3 linked regions of the Streptomyces venezuelae genome follow. The protein of the gene in region 2 interacts with the protein of the main gene of each other region in a pairwise test. Links are inferred from orthologs where the notes say so. Each region holds a gene or a part of one and is shown on either strand. Other genes may lie near its edges.

Region 1 (5,795 bases), 3.5 Mb from region 2 along the record:
CCGGTCCGCAGACGAACCAGGATTCGGGGAGGGGGACGGGGCCGGGCGCGGCCCCGTCCCCGTTCCGCCGCCCTACCGCCCCCACCCGGCGCCCGGCGACACCCCCGGCCACTGGACCGGGATCCCCGCCCCGCCCGCCGGGCCCTGGGCCGACGCCCACGGCGCACCCGACCCCGGCCGGGTCGACCCGCGCGTCCTCGGCGCCCTCCTCGCCCGCCACGGCTGGCGACGGCGCGGCGGTGCCGCCGGGCGCTACAGCCGCTGGACCCCGCCCGGCGGACCCGGCGGCGGCACGGGAAGCGGCGGCACGAGCCTGCTCGTCCCGGAGAGCCGGGCCTTCCCGGACTGCGAGGACCTGCTCGGCGAGGCGCTCGCCGCCCTCGCCCACAGCGGCACGCCCTCCGCGCGCGAGGTCCTCACCGGCCTCTCCGTCCCCAGCGACGAGATCCGCTGGTGGCGCGACGTCCCACCGGGCCCGGCCGGCACGGTCCCCTGGACGGTGCAGGAACAGCTCAGGTCGGCGGCCCGCCAGCTGCTCCTCGCGGGCGCCCTCGCCGTGCGCGGCCGGGCCGGCTACCACGGCGCCCGCCACCGCCGGCCGGCCCAGGCCTCCCTGGAGACGGTCGTCGTGGGCGCCGCCCCCGGCGGGCGCGGCCTGACCGCCTTCCTGCCCGTCCAGCCGGGCCGCCCGATCGCCGTCCGGCTCTACCACGCGCTCTACGCGGCCCGGGAGGCCACCGACTACCAGCGGGCCACCGGCGGCATGGAGGCCTTCGACGCCGCCGTCGAGGCCGGCGTCAGCCGCGAACTCACCGAGGCCCTCATCGCCCTGGTCCGGGGCACCGAGGGCGCCAGGGTCGCCCTCGAATGGGCCCCGGCCGCCGGAGCGCCCGAGGGGTGCGCGGCCCGCCCCGAACCCGTCGAGTTCTCGCCCGGCGACCTGCCCGCCCTGCGGGAGGCGAGCGCCCGCTATCTGACCGACGAGCCCTCCGTGCCGGTACGCATCACCGGGGCCGTCGTCCGCATGCGCCGCTCGGGGGCGCGCGGCGACGGCACCGTCCGGCTGCGCGTGCTCGGCGGGGCGGAGGTCCCGCACGTCCGCGTCACCCTCGGCGAGGAGGCGTACCGCACCGCCGTCCACGCCCATCTCGTCGGGCTGCCCATCCGGGTCGTGGGCCGCCTGGAGAGCCGGGGCGGCTTCCGGCGGCTGACCGACGCCGCCGAGGTCGTCCCCGTCCAGGTCGACGAGGCGGAGCGGGACCGGCTGATGAAGTCGCTCCACGAGAACCTCGACTTCTTCGAGGAGGCCTGCGGCCCGGACGAGGAGTGAGGGGCGGGGCGCCGGGCGCGGACCGGTGGCCCGGGGCACGGGGAGTGATCCCGGGCGCCGGGCAAGGCCGCGGGCGGCGGAAACCGTTTCGCGGGTGACCGGGTCGGATCGGTAAGATCGGCGGCGACGCGGCACCTCGTCTCTGCCGCGCACCGCCGGCGCCGGCACCTCGTGCCTGCCTGCGCCCCAATGGAAGAAGAACACCAGTGTCTGAAGTCCGTGTGACCGTCCAGTCCGCCTCGGAGGCAGAGGAGAGGGCGGTGAGCGCGGGCACCACCGCCGGTGCCCTCTTCGCCGACGACCGCACCGTCATCGCCGCCCGCGTCGGTGGCGAGCTGAAGGACCTCTCGTACGAGCTCGCCGAGGGCGATGTCGTCGAGGGCGTCGAGATCTCCTCCCCGGACGGTCTCGACATCCTGCGCCACTCCACCGCGCACGTCATGGCCCAGGCCGTGCAGGAGCTCTTCCCCGAGGCCAAGCTGGGCATCGGCCCGCCGGTCCGGGACGGCTTCTACTACGACTTCGACGTCGAGAAGCCCTTCACTCCCGAGGACCTCAAGGTCATCGAGAAGAAGATGCAGGAGATCCAGAAGCGCGGCCAGCGCTTCTCCCGCCGCGTGGTGACCGACGAGGCCGCCCGCGAGGAGCTCGCCGACGAGCCGTACAAGCTGGAGCTCATCGGCATCAAGGGCTCCGCGTCCACCGACGACGGCGCCAACGTCGAGGTCGGCGGCGGCGAGCTGAGCATCTACGACAACCTCGACGCCAAGACCGGCGAGCTGTGCTGGAAGGACCTCTGCCGCGGTCCCCACCTGCCGACCACCCGGAACATCCCGGCGTTCAAGCTCATGCGCAACGCCGCCGCCTACTGGCGCGGCAGCGAGAAGAACCCGATGCTCCAGCGCATCTACGGCACCGCCTGGCCGTCGAAGGACGAGCTGAAGGCCCACCTCGACTTCCTGGCCGAGGCCGAGAAGCGCGACCACCGCAAGCTCGGCAACGAGCTGGACCTCTTCTCCGTCCCGGACGAGATCGGCTCCGGCCTCGCGGTCTTCCACCCCAAGGGCGGCATCATCCGCCGGGTCATGGAGGACTACTCGCGCAAGCGCCACGAGGAGGAGGGCTACGAGTTCGTCTACTCGCCGCACGCCACCAAGGGCAAGCTGTTCGAGAAGTCGGGCCACCTGGACTGGTACGCCGAGGGCATGTACCCGCCCATGCAGCTCGACGAGGGCGTGGACTACTACCTCAAGCCCATGAACTGCCCGATGCACAACCTGATCTTCGACGCGCGCGGGCGCTCCTACCGTGAGCTGCCGCTGCGCCTGTTCGAGTTCGGCACCGTGTACCGGTACGAGAAGTCCGGCGTCGTGCACGGCCTGACCCGCGCCCGGGGCTTCACCCAGGACGACGCGCACATCTACTGCACCCGCGAGCAGATGGCGGAGGAGCTCGACAAGACCCTCACCTTCGTCCTCAACCTGCTCCGCGACTACGGTCTGAACGACTTCTACCTGGAGCTGTCCACCAAGGACCCGGAGAAGTTCGTCGGCTCCGACGAGGTGTGGGAGGAGGCCACCGCGGTCCTCCAGCAGGTCGCCGAGAAGCAGGGCCTCCCGCTGACCCCCGACCCGGGCGGCGCCGCGTTCTACGGCCCGAAGATCTCGGTGCAGGCGCGGGACGCCATCGGCCGTACCTGGCAGATGTCGACCGTGCAGCTCGACTTCAACCTGCCGGAGCGCTTCGACCTCGAGTACACCTCCCCGGACGGCACCAAGCAGCGCCCGGTCATGATCCACCGCGCGCTCTTCGGTTCCATCGAGCGCTTCTTCGCGGTGCTCCTCGAGCACTACGCGGGTGCGATGCCGCCGTGGCTGGCGCCGGTGCAGGCGACCGGTATCCCGATCGGCGACGCGCACGTCGACTACCTGCACGAGTTCGCCGCCAAGGCGAAGAAGCAGGGCCTGCGGGTGGACGTCGACTCCTCCTCGGACCGGATGCAGAAGAAGATCCGGAACGCGCAGAAGCAGAAGGTCCCGTTCATGATCATCGCGGGTGACGAGGACATGGCCGCCGGCGCCGTCTCCTTCCGCTACCGCGACGGTTCGCAGGAGAACGGCATCCCCGTCGACGAGGCCATCGCCAAGATCGCCAAGATCGTCGAGGACCGCGTCCAGGTCTGACGGGCCCGGAGCGAGTTCAGGAGGCCCCCGGGGAGTTCCCCGGGGGCCTTCCCCCGTTCCCCGTCTCCTCGTCCTTCTCGTCCTCCCGTCTGAACGCCTGGATCAGCCAGGACGAGAACGAACCCGTCACCGCGCCGAGGAGGGCGAGGCCGCAGGCCATCACGCCCACCGCCACCACCCTGCCCACGGGCGTCACCGGCACCACGTCGCCGTACCCCACCGTCGCGAGCGTGGCGCAGGTCCACCACACGGCGTCGCCGAAGGTGAGGATCGTGGCGCCGGGGGCGTCCGCCTCGTACCGGTAGACGGTGAGGGCGCCCGCGAAGCCGAGCAGGGCCACGGTGAGGCCGGAGTAGACCATCACGCGCGCGTAGAGGCCGAGGCGCGGCTCGTCGTGGCGGCGCTGGATCTGGTTGTAGATGTCGACCATCCGCACCGGCCGCAGCAGCGGCAGGATCACGACCACCGTGTCGAGGAGGTGGGTGCGGAGGAAACGGAGCGGGCCGAGGCCGCTGAGCCGGAGCCGTACCGCGTAGTCCGCGACGAAGAGGGCCCAGGAGGCGAGGGTGACCGCGAGGATGAGGTCGAGCCAGCCCTCGGACAGGTGGTGATGGGCGAGGATGCGCACCGCGTAGCCGGCCAGGTAGACCACGGAGGCCACCGCGAGCGGCACCTCCATACGGCGGTCCCAGCGCTCCAGCCGGGGCGGGTTCGGTGACCTGTCGCTCATCGGATCAGCATGGCGGCTGCATGGATCTTCCGCCCCGGCGACACGTTCCGAACGGGCGACGCAATATGCTGCACAGCATGACGACTGAGCCGGAGCAGCAGATCGGAGTCGGGACGCGGGACGCGTTCCAGCGACTGTGGACGCCTCACCGGATGGCGTACATCCAGGGTGAGAACAAGCCGACCGGACCGGGTGCCGACGACGGCTGTCCGTTCTGCTCGATTCCGTCGAAGTCCGACGAGGACGGGCTGGTGATCGCCCGCGGCGAGAGCGTGTACGCGGTCCTCAACCTCTACCCGTACAACGGCGGCCACCTCATGGTCGTCCCCTACCGGCACGTCGCCGACTACACGGACCTGGACGCGGCGGAGACGGCGGAGCTCGCCGACCTGACCAAGCGCGCGATGGTCGCGCTGCGGACGGCCTCGGGTGCGCACGGCTTCAACATCGGCATGAACCAGGGCGCCGTCGCGGGCGCGGGGATCGCCGCGCACCTGCACCAGCACGTGGTGCCGCGCTGGGGCGGCGACACCAACTTCATGCCGGTCGTCGGGCACACCAAGGTGCTTCCGCAGTTGCTCGCGGACACCCGGAAGATGCTGGCCGACGCCTGGCCGGCCACCATCTGATCCGTCCGTCCGTACGGGTGACCCGGGTCAGGCGTCGTAGACGTCGGCCTTCTTCGGGCCCGGGTCCTGGACGGCGCCGCCGAGGAACATCGACCGGTTGGTGAAGCGCTCCGTGTCCACCCCGTGGTCGTCGAGCATCCTCACGGTCGCGGCGTGCACGGCCCGCAGTACCGGCGTGGCCATGCGGATGGCGTCGTCGGCCATGAAGCGGTTCTTCCAGAGCGGGCCGGCCCAGACGTGCCGGAGCCCGAAGGGCTCGGGCAGGACCATCTTGCCGCCGAGGAACTCCAGGACCGGCGGATACCAGGTCAGCGGGGCGCGCACGGCGAGCCGGACGATGTCGTCGGTCTCCAGGAGCGGCTGCTGGATCTCCCGCGTCTCCCAGAAGCGGACGGTCTTGGAGACCTCCTTGGTCTTCGCCTTCGGCTTCGTGGTGAAAAGGCCGTGCACGGGCCCGAGCGCGTGGCCGGTGACCTCGATCCGCAGGGTGTGGAGCAGCGACGTGACGGTCACCATCATCGTCAGGACGAGGTTCCCGTCCCAGAGCGTGAACTGCACCCCGAGATAGTGGCGGTTGCCCGCGCCGAACTGCTGGTCGTTGCAGATGCGCTGTATCTCGTGCGGCTTGACCTGGTAGTGCACGATGCTGTCGCCCTCGGGACGGGTGACCTCGTCGGCGCCCTCCCCGACCGGCGAGATGATCCAGTGCTTGACGGTCGGCTTGGGGAAGCCCGTCTTGAGGGAGCCGCGCTCCAGGAGCGTGAGCTCGTCGTGGATCTTCCGTATGACGTCCCAGGCGCGGAACGCGTGGATCTCCCGGCCCGCCTGCGGGACGAGCTCCTCGGCGAGCGTCCAGCTGCCCCAGCGGGTGCCGAGACCGAGGACACCCTTGGCGCCCGCATAGAAGACGATGTTGGACTGCT
Region 2 (5,789 bases):
CTGCCCGTTCAGCCGTCGATCCATGCCTCGGATACGGATCGTTGTGACGACGCGTCCTGAGAATTGCGCGCTGCGTGCGGTTCGTCAAGGCCCCCCGGTGTGCGGGGCGCACGGCGAAGATCACCATACTCCGCTCCCGGCGGCCCTCGGGTCCCCCGCCACGCCCTTCCCGGGGAACGCCGAAAGGCGACCACCCACAAGGGTGATCGCCTTTCGGTGCTCCCGCGTTACACGGGGGCAGGAGTCAGCTCAGCGAGCCGAAACGGTCTTACTTGACCGTGACGGAGGCGCCGGCGGCCTTGAGGGACTCGGCGGCCTTCTCGGCAACGTCCTTCGCGACCTTCTCGAGGACGGCCTTCGGGGTGCCGTCGACGAGGTCCTTGGCCTCCTTGAGGCCCAGGGAGGTGAGCTCACGCACGACCTTGATGACCTGGATCTTCTTGTCGCCCGCGCCATCGAGGATGACGTCGAACTCGTCCTGCTCCTCGGCGGCCTCGGCAACGGCGCCCGGGCCGGCCGGACCGGCAACGGCGACGGCCGCGGCGGCGGTGACGTCGAACTTCTCCTCGAAGGCCTTCACGAACTCGGAGAGCTCGATGAGGGTCATCTCCTCGAACTGGGCGAGGAGGTCGTCCTGAGAGAGCTTCGCCATGATGGGCGATCCTTCCACTAATTCGGCAGGTGCCGATGTGTCTATAGAGGCGGGCGTAACGGCCCGCTACGACCCGCGTACTAGGCGACGCGGATCAATGCGCGAGCCGAATTACTCGGCACCGCCCTGCTCGGCGAGCTTGACGCGAAGCGCTTCCGCAGTGCGGACGAACTTCGACGGCAGCGCCTGGAAGAGCGAGGCAGCCTGAGACTGCTTGCCCTTGAACGCGCCGGCCAGCTTGCTGAGCAGAACCTCGCGGGACTCGAGGTCCGCAAGCTTCTTGATGTCGTCGGCGGAGAGAGCCTTACCGTCAAGGACACCGGCCTTGATGATGAGGTTCGGGTTCTCCTTGGCGAAGTCACGCAGGGCCTTCGCCGACTCCACCGGGTCACCGGTGACGAAGGCGACCGCGGTCGGACCAGCGAAGTGCTCGTCCAGTGCGGTGATCCCGGCCTCGTTGGCCGCAATCTTGGTCAGCGTGTTCTTCACCACGGCGTACTGGGCGTTCTCACCGAGCGAACGACGCAGCGTCTTGAGCTGCGCAACGGTGAGACCCCGGTACTCGGTCAGCACGGCGGCGTTGGAGCTCTGGAACGCGTCCTTGAGCTCGGCCACCGATGCAGCCTTGTTGGGCGTCGGCATAGTGCTTCGGCCTCCTTCCGGGTGATGAGGACCGCTCAGAAGGTGGCTGAACAAAACAAAACGCCCCGGCGCAGGCGCACGGGGCTTAGCTCGACCGGACGAGTCCGGGAACCTTCCACAGTCACCTGCGCGGGTCGTCCGTTGTCAGCGGATCCTTCGGCCACCGCACCCGGTAAGGGCACAGCAACGACCAGCGGTCTTTGGCTTCTGTGGAAGCTTACGTGACACGTTCCGGTTCGGGCAAATCAGCCCTGCGCGGCGCCTTCGCCGAGGCCGGCGCCGAGCTCCTTGAGCATCTTGAACAGGTCCACGGTGTCCTTGGCCGGCGGCGCCTGGACGGTGGCCTGGGTGCCGTAGTCGCTGTAGTCGGCCCGCATCTTCATCGAGCCCTCGGCCATGGTCATGCCGACGTCCATGCGCGCCGGGAGGCCGTCCTCGTTGACCCAGACCTGGGTGTCGTACCCCTTCATGCCCATCTTCTTGACGTTGGCGATGAGGGCGTCGTGGTCCTTCTTGGAGAGGAGCTTGGACGACTCGTTGGCGGCGAGCATCTGCTCGACGGTGAGCGTGCCCTTGTAGTGCTGGGTCTCCATGCCGTTGATCTTCGCGGCGCCGACGTGCTTCAGGTTCGGGGAGTCGAGGAGCAGCGCGAGCTGCTGGGCCGGGTCCTGGTTCATGCTCTCCAGGCCACCGGTCATCTGCTTCTGGAGCGCCTTGTCGCCGGAGGCCTCGGCGGCCGCCTTCATGTCCAGCTTCATCCAGCGCTTGCCGTCCATCTCGGCGGCCTGCTTCGCGCCCATGTCCAGGTACATGACGTTGTCGGCCATGATCATGCGGACCTGCTCGGGGGCGTCGGGGTCGCCCGCGGCGAGCATGGAGCCCTTCACCGTGATGTCCATGACCGCGGGGTCCCAGCCCTGGACACCGGTCAGCTCGGCGGTGCCCGAGTCCGCGCCGACACCGGACATGGTCATCGTCATCTTGACCTTGGCCGCCTTGGCCGCGGAGGTCTTCTCGTACGCGGCCTGGATGACCTTCGTGACGTCCCCGTGGCTCTTCACCCCGGCACCCGACTTGGCGTCCCCGCCGTCCTGACATCCCGCGACACCCGCCACGACGGCCGTGGCCGTCAGGGCGACGCCCGCGCGCTTCCATGCGGACATGTTCATGAGCGTTCCCCACCCCTTGATTTTCTTTACGGTCCCTTGAACCGTAACAAAAAACAGGCCCTCGCCTCTCCGAGGGAGAGGCGAGGGCCTGTTGACCACTCAGTGAACCGGTGAGGTTCAGACCGCGGCCGGGTCCTCCTCGACGAGGAGGTTACGGGTGCGGTTGGAGTCCAGCGGGATGCCGGGGCCCATCGTCGTCGTCAGGGTCGCCTTCTTGATGTAGCGGCCCTTGGCGGCGGACGGCTTCAGACGAAGGATCTCGTCCAGGGCCGCGGCGTAGTTCTCGACCAGCTTCGTCTCGTCGAAGGAGACCTTGCCGATGATGAAGTGCAGGTTCGAGTGCTTGTCGACGCGGAACTCGATCTTGCCGCCCTTGATGTCGTTGACAGCCTTCGCGACATCGGGGGTGACGGTGCCGACCTTGGGGTTCGGCATGAGACCACGCGGGCCGAGGACGCGGCCGAGGCGGCCGACCTTGCCCATGAGGTCCGGGGTGGCCACAACGGCGTCGAACTCGTTCAGGCGGTTGCCCTTGGAGATCTCGTCGATGAGCTCGTCGGAGCCGACGATGTCGGCGCCCGCGGCGATCGCGGCCTCGGCACGGTCACCGGTCGCGAAGACCAGGACCCGGGCGGTCTTGCCGGTGCCGTGCGGAAGGTTCACGGTGCCACGGACCATCTGGTCGGCCTTGCGCGGGTCGACACCCAGGCGGAAGGCGACCTCGACGGTGCCGTCGAACTTCGTGGTGGCGGTGTCCTTGGCGAGACGGACGGCCTCGAGGGGCGCGTAGTTCCGCTCGCGGTCGACCTTGGCGTCCGCGGTGCGGAGAGCCTTGCTGCGCTTCACTGCTTCTCCTGTTGGTTCAGGTATGGAGTCGTGGTGCGGGCCGCGCCGGCCCTACCACTGAGGTCACGAGGGGGGGTGATCAGCCCTCGACCGTGATGCCCATGGAGCGGGCGGTGCCAGCGATGATCTTGGACGCGGCGTCCAGGTCGTTGGCGTTCAGGTCGGGGAGCTTGACCGTGGCGATCTCGCGGACCTGGGCGGCCGTGAGCTTGGCGACCTTGGTCTTGTGCGGCTCGCCGGAGCCCTTGTCCACACCAGCGGCCTTGAGGATCAGCTTCGCGGCCGGCGGAGTCTTCGTGATGAAGGTGAAGGTGCGGTCCTCGTAGACCGTGATCTCCACCGGCACGACCATGCCACGCTGCGACTCGGTCGCGGCGTTGTAGGCCTTGCAGAACTCCATGATGTTGACGCCGTGCTGACCCAGCGCGGGGCCGACCGGCGGGGCCGGGTTGGCCGCGCCGGCGTTGATCTGGAGCTTGATAAGCCCCGTGACCTTCTTCTTCTTGGGAGGCATTGCTCTCTCCGGGTCCTAGTGAGAGTGTTCAGCCCGCCTTCCGGTCATCCGGATGCAGGCATACCGCACAACGATAACGGGTATAGACGCGCGGCTAAAAACCGAGCAGGTCAGAGCGGCTGTGAGAGCCACTCTGACCTGGTCGGAAGACGGTGAGATCAGTTCTTCTGGATCTGGTCGAAGCTCAGCTCGACCGGGGTCTCGCGACCGAAGATCTCGACGAGGCCCTTGACCTTCTTCGAGTCCGGGTTGATCTCGTTGATCGTGGCCTGGAGGGTCGCGAAGGGACCGTCCGTGACCGTGACCGAGTCGCCGACCTCGAAGTCCAGAACCTGGACCTCCAGCTTGCGGGCGGGGGCGGGCTTGCCCTCGGCCTCGGCGGCCTCGCGGGCGGCCTTCTCCTCGGCCTCCGGGGCGAGCATCTTGACGATCTCGTCCAGGGTCAGCGGGTACGGGTCGTAGGCGTTGCCCACGAAGCCGGTGACGCCGGGGGTGTTGCGGACGACGCCCCAGGACTCGTTCGTCAGGTCCATGCGGACGAGAACGTAACCGGGAAGCTTGTTCTGCTTGACGTTCTTCCGCTCGCCGCCCTTGATCTGGACGATCTCTTCCTCGGGGACCTCGGCCTGGTAGATGAAGTCCTCGACGTTGAGCGAGACGGCACGCTGCTCGAGGTTGGCCTTCACGCGCTTCTCGTAGCCCGCGTAGGTGTGGATGACGTACCACTCGCCGGGGAGGGTGCGGAGCTCCTCGCGAAGCGCGGCGACCGGGTCGACCGGGGCGGCCGGCTCGGCCTCCTCCTCGGTCTCGTCCTCGGCGTCCTCGGCCTCGTCGGACTCCTCGGCGTCGGACTCGTCCGACTCCTCTTCCTCGGCGTCCTCGTCGGACTCCTCGGCGTCAGCCTCGTCCTCGTCGGCCTCGGCGTGGAGAGCGGCTTCCTCGGCGGCGTCGCCCGCAGCGTCGTCAGCAGCGTCGGCCTGGTCCTCGTCGGCGGCCTCGACGATGTCCAGCTCGTCCTCGACGGACTCGGACTCGAAGGCGTCGTTCAGGTTCGCGTCAGACACGGTGGCTGCTTCTTCCTGCGATACAGATGGGGTGGAACAAAAAGTCAGCCGAAGACGTACTTGACTGCTTCCTGGAAGCCATAGTCAATCACGGTGACAAGGCCGATCATGATGACGACGAAGATAATCACCACAGTGGTGTACGACGTCAGCTGGCTGCGAGTGGGCCAGACGACCTTGCGGAGCTCCGCGACGATCTGGCGGTAGAAGAGCGCGAGACGGCCCAGAGGGCCCTTCTTGCCGCGCTTGCCGCCCTTGCGAGTCTTCTTCTTCGACTCGGAGGCCTCGTCATCGGCATCAGGCATGTCGATGGAGCCTACGGCGTCCGTCACGATCTCTCACCTGATTCCGGGTCGGCCGTGCCGCGCCCGGGATGGAGCCGCACGGCGGTGCAATGAAGTACGTACATGCGCACAACACCTGGCGGTGTGTGTAGCAGGGCCGGAGGGACTTGAACCCCCAACCGCCGGTTTTGGAGACCGGTGCTCTACCAATTGAGCTACGACCCTTTGTTGGTGCCCCTCAACGTACCGCATCGTGAGATGTGGTCGGTGCGGGCCAACGAGGAGTGAGCATACGTGGTCATGGGGGTCCGCGTCGAACAGAAACCACGCCGACCTGCTCTCGGACGGGCGTACGACCGGTAATGACCGTTCCTGTCCGGTCCTTGAAACCTGTGTGCCGGGCCCTGATCCGGTCTGGGACCATGGGCCGTATGAGCGCTGCTACCCCTCCCACCGAGCGTCGGGTCTCCGCCCGCATCGGTGCGATCTCCGAGTCCGCCACCCTCGCCGTCGACGCCAAGGCCAAGGCCCTCAAGGCCGCCGGGCGCCCGGTGATCGGCTTCGGTGCCGGTGAGCCCGACTTCCCGACCCCCGACTACATCGTCGAGGCGGCCGTCG
Region 3 (5,839 bases), 120 kb from region 2 along the record:
ACGGCGGTCACGGCGGCGAGGTGACGGCGACGGAAGGACGAGCGGTTCTGCAAGGTGAATTCCCCCCAGGGCTAACAAAGATGGCGATCGCCACTCCGATGTGACTCTTGATCGCCATCGGAGGTTGTACGACTCGTTCGAACAAATGACCCGGCAGGGCGAGTCGGCCCGGTTGTCAATCACGGTTGACATGACTCGGCTGTCAACTTAGGTTGACGGTATGACCGATGCGACCGATCTCGCCGCGCGGGCGGGCGACCGCGACCCCCGGGTCGGGCTACGGGCCGTCTCCGCCCTGCGGCGGCTACTGGAACAGCTGGAAGCCGTCCAGGTCCGCAGTGCGCGCAACCAGGGCTGGTCGTGGCAGGAGATCGCGACCGAACTGGGAGTCAGCCGGCAGGCCGTCCACAAGAAGTACGGGAGGCAGTGATGTTCGAACGGTTCACGAAAGCCGCACGTGCCGTGGTGAAGGGGGCGGCCGAGCACGCGGAGCGCCGCGGCGCCGCGGCCGTCACCAAGGAGCACCTGCTGCTGAGCCTGCTAGACCGGGAGGACACCAGGGCGGCGACCGCGCTGCGCGAGCTGTGCCCGCCGGACCGCCGTCCCTCCCTCGTGGCCGCACTGGCCGACGCCCGGCGCCGGGCGGGACTGTCCCGGGCGGACACGGACGCCCTGGCGGGCCTCGGTATCGACGTCGGCGCGATCGTGGCGCGGGTGGAGGAGGCCCACGGCGAGGGCGCGCTGACCGGCGACCGCAAGGACTCCGGGTGGTGGTCGGGCCGCCGGACCTTCTCCCGGGAGGCCAAGACCGTCCTGGAACAGTCCCTGCGGGTGGCCCTGGCCCGCAAGGACCGGGAGATCGGCGACGAGCACATCCTCCTGGCGCTCACCATGACCGGCGGCGTCGTCGCGGAGGCCCTGGCCGACCACGGCGTGACGTACTCCTCCGTGGACACCGCGGTCCCCGGCACGAAGGGCCCCTGACCCGCACCCTGCGGGCGCCGGAGGCTATCAGCCCGCGCTGACGCGCCTCACGACGTCCCGCGCCGCTCCACCACGCCCCGGACGAACGCCGCCTGCCCCGCGTGCTGGAGGTCGTCCGCGATCACCGAGACCAGGCGGACGCCGAGGGTGACCGGGGGGTCCCAGGCGGTGTCGACGATCCGGCCCAGGTCCGCGTTGGTCACCGTCCCGATCAGCTCCACCGTCCGCGCGTGCACGGCGTCGTGGTAGCCGAGCAGCAGCTCCGCCGACGCGCGCACCGCGCCGACCTGGGCGCTCGTCTGGCCGTAACCGGTGGCCCGCCGGGAGAAGGGCAGGTCGAAGCGGGTCTCCCAGCCGTCCGACACCCACAGCTGCGCCGTGTCGAAGGCGTCCGCGAGGTGGTCGTCCTGGATCCGGGTGAGGTGCCAGACGAGCCAGGCGACCGAGTTGGCGTCCGGGTCGATCCGGGCGGCGAGCTCGTCCTCCGTCAGCCCTTCCACGGCCTCGTGGACGGCCTCGCGGATCCGTCCGAACGAGTCGACCAGCAGACCTGCGCTGGTCACGGGATGCACGGGATGCACGGGATGCACGGGATGCACGGGGTTCACGGGAGTCTCCTCTCCGCCCTCCACCCCTCCAGCACCGCTTCGACGTCGAAGAGCGTCAGGTTCAGCGGCGGTCCGGCCGGCGGCCGGGCGAGGGCTTCGGCGATCTTGGTGTTGATCTCGCCGAGGATCCGGCGGACCTGGCTCTCCGAGACGGCCGCGGCCACCGCCTCCACCGCGTCCTCGGCCTCCTTGCGCAGCGCCAGCGAGGGAGGCAGCACGGACGCGCCCTCGCTGTGCATCTTGCCCTTGATCCACCACAGCTCGTCGTACGGGGCGGAGTCGTCGGGCAGCGGCTTCCCGAAACCGGCCAGGCTGCGGAACTCGCCGCGCTCCGAGGCCTCCCGGATCTGCTTGTCGACGAACGACTCGAAGCTCACACCCGGCGGTTTCCGTTCGGTCATGTGTCCAGCCTACGTAACGACGACCGTACGAGTGTGGGTCTCGCGGACTACTACGGCACCCGGTCTTCCGGCACGCTGTGGTCCGTTCAACGCGCGTCGACCCCTGTCCCCGTTCGGTTCCTGGAGGATGCATGCGTGCCCGGATCACCCCGCTAGGCACCCTGCTCGCGCTCGTCGCGGGCCTGCTCACCGCGCTCGTCACGACCACCCCCGCCCAGGCCGCGCCGCTCTTCAAGGCGCCCTACCCCTGCGGCCAGAAATGGACCTACGGCCACCACTCCGCCGAGGTCCGCCAGGCCCTCGACTTCATCCGCGCCGACGGCGGCAGCACGGCCGGCACCCCGGTCCTCGCCTCCGCGTCCGGTAGCGCCTACCGCTACTCGCAGCCGAGCGGCGCGGGCAACTACATCGTGGTCGACCACGGCAGCGGCTGGAAGACGTACTACTTCCACCTCAACGCCTACTCCGTCGCCAACGGCGCCCGGGTCGCCCAGGGGCAGCAGATCGGAACCACCGGCTCCACCGGCAACAGCTCGGGCGCCCACATCCACTACGAGCAGCTCTACAACGGCGTCGGCCAGCCCATCGTCATCAACGGCACCTCCCTCGCCCCCTACCCGGGCTCCTACGGCTCCAAGTACCTGACGAGCGACAACGGCTGCTCGGGCGGCGGTGGCGGGAAGTACTGGGTCGACACCTTCGCCAACGCCACGGGCTACGCCCAGGCCAACACCAACGACGCCCAGGGCGTGCTGAACGCGGGCACGAACTACGTCTACTGCAAGGTCTGGGGCCAGGAGGTCCGGGACGCCTCCGGAAACTTCAACCACTGGTGGCTGCGGACCGACCTCGACACCGTCTACGCCGGCAAGAACGGATACGGAGCGTACGTGTCCGCCTACTACCTGTCGCGCTGGGGCGACGACGAGGCCCGTGACAACAACGGCGCCACCATCCCCAACTGCTGAGTACCCGGAAAGAGGATCGGAAAGAGGCCCCGAAAGAGGCAGGAGCCCCGCTCGTGCCGAGGCACGGAGCGGGGCTCCTTGGGTACTGCTCTAGTCCAGCGCTGACGCCGACCCGGGCACCTTAGGCCGGGGTGACGTTCTCCGCCTGCGGGCCCTTCGGGCCCTGCGTGACGTCGAAGGTCACGAGCTGGTTCTCCTCGAGCGAACGGAAGCCGTTCGCGTTGATCGCGGAGTAGTGGACGAAGACATCCGGGCCGCCGCCGTCCTGGGCGATGAAGCCGAAGCCCTTTTCAGCGTTGAACCACTTCACGGTTCCGGTAGCCATGAGCCCTCCTATGGGCCAAAGGGTCGCCCTGCTCCAGAACCTGCAAACAAGTCTGAAAACTACAAAAGCCTGCGGGTCACATGCTCCGCAGGCTCTGTACTGCAAGGGAAACCAAACTGCAACTTGCGAACGAGCCTAGCACGCAGGACGCGGCGGGCGGTAGAGGGAAAGATCACGTCGTCCGCATGTTTGATCTGCGGTTCCTTACCCACTGCGGACGTGTCGCGCGCCCCGGCGATGCCCGCCGTACGGGACGGGTCTAGCCTCGCGATGTGGACAATGCAACCGATGACCACCAGCGCAGCCGGCCCCGCGTCGGACACATCCAGTTCCTGAACTGCCTGCCCCTTTACTGGGGGCTCGCGAGGACCGGAACGCTGCTCGATCTCGAGCTCACGAAGGACACCCCGGAGAAGCTCAGCGAGCGCCTCGTCAGAGGCGACCTCGACGTCGGTCCCATCACCCTCGTCGAGTACCTCCGCAACGCGGAGGACCTCGTCGCCCTGCCCGACATCGCCGTCGGCTGCGACGGTCCCGTCATGTCGTGCGTGATCGTCTCCCAGCGGCCGCTCCGGGAGCTGGACGGGGCCCGGGTGGCGCTCGGTTCCACCTCCCGCACCTCGGTGCGCCTCGCGCAGCTGCTGCTCGCCGAGCAGTACGGGGTGAAGCCCGACTACTACACGTGCCCGCCCGACCTCGGCGTGATGATGCAGGAGGCGGACGCGGCGGTCCTCATCGGCGACGCCGCGCTCCGGGCCTCGCTGCACGACGCCCCCCGCCTCGGGCTCCAGGTCCACGACCTGGGCCTGATGTGGAAGGAGTGGACCGGGCTGCCCTTCGTCTTCGCCGTGTGGGCGGCGCGCAAGGACTACCTGGCCCGTGAGCCGGAGACCGTCCGCGAGGTGCACCAGGCGTTCCTGGCCTCGCGCGACCTCTCCCTCGAAGAGGTCGCCAAGGTCGCCGAGCAGGCCGCCCGCTGGGAGACCTTCGACGCGGAGCTCCTGGAGCGGTACTTCCGTACGCTCGACTTCCGCTTCGGCCCGGAGCAGCTCGCGGGCGTCCGGGAGTTCGCCCGCCGCACCGGCCCGACGACCGGCTTCCCGGCCGACGTCCGCGTGGAGCTGCTGGCGCCGAGCACCCTGCGGCAGCCGTGAGAAGCCCTGGCGTACGCTGGTTCGGTCGTTCAGAACCCCTCCGAAAGGGACGCACCCGGTGACCGAGAAGGCCGAACTGCAGTCCGTTCTCGACCGCGCAGCCGCGGGTGGCCGGATCACCCCCGAGGAGGCGCTCGACCTGTACCGCTCGGCGCCGCTGCACGCGCTGGGCGCCGCCGCCGACGCCGTGCGCCGCCGCAGGTACGCGGGGACCGAGCACATCGCGACGTACATCATCGAGCGGAACATCAACTACACGAACGTCTGTGTGACGGCGTGCAAGTTCTGCGCGTTCTACGCCGCGCCGAAGGACACGAAGAAGGGCTGGACCCGGGACCTCGACGACATCCTGCGCCGCTGCGCGGAGACCGTGGAGCTCGGCGGCACCCAGATCATGTTCCAGGGCGGTCACCACCCGGACTTCGGCGTCGAGTACTACGAGAAGCACTTCGCGGCCATCAAGAAGGACTTCCCGCAGCTCGTCATCCACTCCCTCGGCGCCTCCGAGGTCGAGCACATGGCCCGGATCTCCGGCGTCTCCGTCGAGGAGGCGATCACCCGCATCCACGCCGCCGGCCTCGACTCCTTCGCGGGCGCCGGCGCCGAGCTGCTCCCCGAGCGGCCGCGCAAGGCCATCGCCCCGCTCAAGGAGAGCGGCGAGCGCTGGCTGGAGATCATGGAGATCGCCCACAAGCTGGGCGTCGAGTCCACCTCCACGATGCTGATGGGCACCGGCGAGACGAACGCCGAGCGGATCGAGCACCTGCGCATGATCCGTGACGTGCAGGACCGGACGGGCGGCTTCCGGGCCTTCATCCCGTACACCTACCAGCCCGAGAACAACCACCTCAAGGGCCGTACGCACGCCACGCTCTTCGAGTACCTGCGCATGATCTCGATCGCGCGGCTCTTCCTCGACAACATCGCGCACATCCAGGGCTCGTGGCTCACCACGGGCAAGGAGATCGGCCAGCTGACCCTGCACTACGGCGCGGACGACCTCGGCTCGATCATGCTGGAGGAGAACGTCGTCTCCTCGGCGGGTGCCAAGCACCGCTCCAACCTGCGCGAGATGATCGACATGATCCGCACGGCGGACCGCGTCCCGGCGCAGCGCACCACCACGTACGAGCACATCGTCGTCCACGACGACCCGGCGAACGACCCGGTGGACGAGCGCGTCGCCTCGCACATCTCGTCCACGGCGATCGAGGGCGGCACGGCGCACCCGGAGCTGAAGCTCCTCGACGCGAACTGAGGCCGTCGTGCTGACGATCCACGTTGCCGAGGCGACACCCGAGACCGCCGTCCTGGTCGACGGCGAGCTCGTCGCCGCCGTCGGCCCGTACGAGGACCTGGTCGCCGTCCGGCGCGAGGCGCGGTTGCGGCGGTGGCCCGG

The links.
Region 1: the proteins of rplA (region 2) and thrS interact in binary tests that used the Escherichia coli proteins (3 or more experiments, as listed by UniProt). The link is inferred for Streptomyces venezuelae from one-to-one orthologs.
Region 3: the proteins of rplA (region 2) and DEJ46_RS16560 interact in binary tests that used the Escherichia coli proteins (3 or more experiments, as listed by UniProt). The link is inferred for Streptomyces venezuelae from one-to-one orthologs.

The regions. Positions count from the first base shown.
Region 1 is NZ_CP029194.1:7,080,063-7,085,857, forward strand. What follows is about bases 1,126-4,024. They hold thrS (threonine--tRNA ligase), read left to right. Parts: upstream 1,126-1,536; coding sequence 1,537-3,513; downstream 3,514-4,024. Other genes in these bases: DEJ46_RS32405 (hypothetical protein), read left to right, coding at 1,126-1,330; DEJ46_RS32415 (potassium channel family protein), read right to left, coding at 3,530-4,024. In the rest of the region: more of DEJ46_RS32405, read left to right, coding at 1-1,125; more of DEJ46_RS32415, read right to left, coding at 4,025-4,243; DEJ46_RS32420 (HIT family protein), read left to right, coding at 4,309-4,872; DEJ46_RS32425 (hypothetical protein), read right to left, coding at 4,900-5,795. UniProt on the Escherichia coli protein: Catalyzes the attachment of threonine to tRNA(Thr) in a two-step reaction: L-threonine is first activated by ATP to form Thr-AMP and then transferred to the acceptor end of tRNA(Thr). The rate-limiting step is amino acid activation in the presence of tRNA.
Region 2 is NZ_CP029194.1:3,559,652-3,565,440, forward strand. Bases 1,446-4,338 are described here. They hold rplA (50S ribosomal protein L1), read right to left. Parts: upstream 3,310-4,338; coding sequence 2,581-3,309; downstream 1,446-2,580. Other genes in these bases: DEJ46_RS15890 (hypothetical protein), read right to left, coding at 1,540-2,463; rplK (50S ribosomal protein L11), read right to left, coding at 3,389-3,823; nusG (transcription termination/antitermination protein NusG), read right to left, coding at 3,982-4,338. Outside these bases: rplL (50S ribosomal protein L7/L12), read right to left, coding at 269-652; rplJ (50S ribosomal protein L10), read right to left, coding at 764-1,294; more of nusG, read right to left, coding at 4,339-4,887; preprotein translocase subunit SecE, read right to left, coding at 4,932-5,219; DEJ46_RS15920 (pyridoxal phosphate-dependent aminotransferase), read left to right, coding at 5,603-5,789. UniProt on the Escherichia coli protein: One of the primary rRNA binding proteins, it binds very close to the 3'-end of the 23S rRNA. Forms part of the L1 stalk. It is often not seen in high-resolution crystal structures, but can be seen in cryo_EM and 3D reconstruction models.
Region 3 is NZ_CP029194.1:3,680,087-3,685,925, reverse strand. The notes cover bases 1,685-4,627. They hold DEJ46_RS16560 (cold-shock protein), read right to left. Parts: upstream 3,287-4,627; coding sequence 3,083-3,286; downstream 1,685-3,082. Other genes in these bases: mqnC (cyclic dehypoxanthinyl futalosine synthase), read left to right, coding at 4,499-4,627; DEJ46_RS16555 (menaquinone biosynthetic enzyme MqnA/MqnD family protein), read left to right, coding at 3,559-4,440; DEJ46_RS16565 (M23 family metallopeptidase), read left to right, coding at 2,125-2,961; DEJ46_RS16570 (DUF1992 domain-containing protein), read right to left, coding at 1,685-1,993. In the rest of the region: DEJ46_RS16590 (VCBS repeat-containing protein), read right to left, coding at 1-53; DEJ46_RS16585 (helix-turn-helix domain-containing protein), read left to right, coding at 221-430; DEJ46_RS16580 (Clp protease N-terminal domain-containing protein), read left to right, coding at 430-984; DEJ46_RS16575 (mycothiol transferase), read right to left, coding at 1,032-1,547; more of DEJ46_RS16570, read right to left, coding at 1,589-1,684; more of mqnC, read left to right, coding at 4,628-5,698; DEJ46_RS16545 (hypothetical protein), read left to right, coding at 5,706-5,839.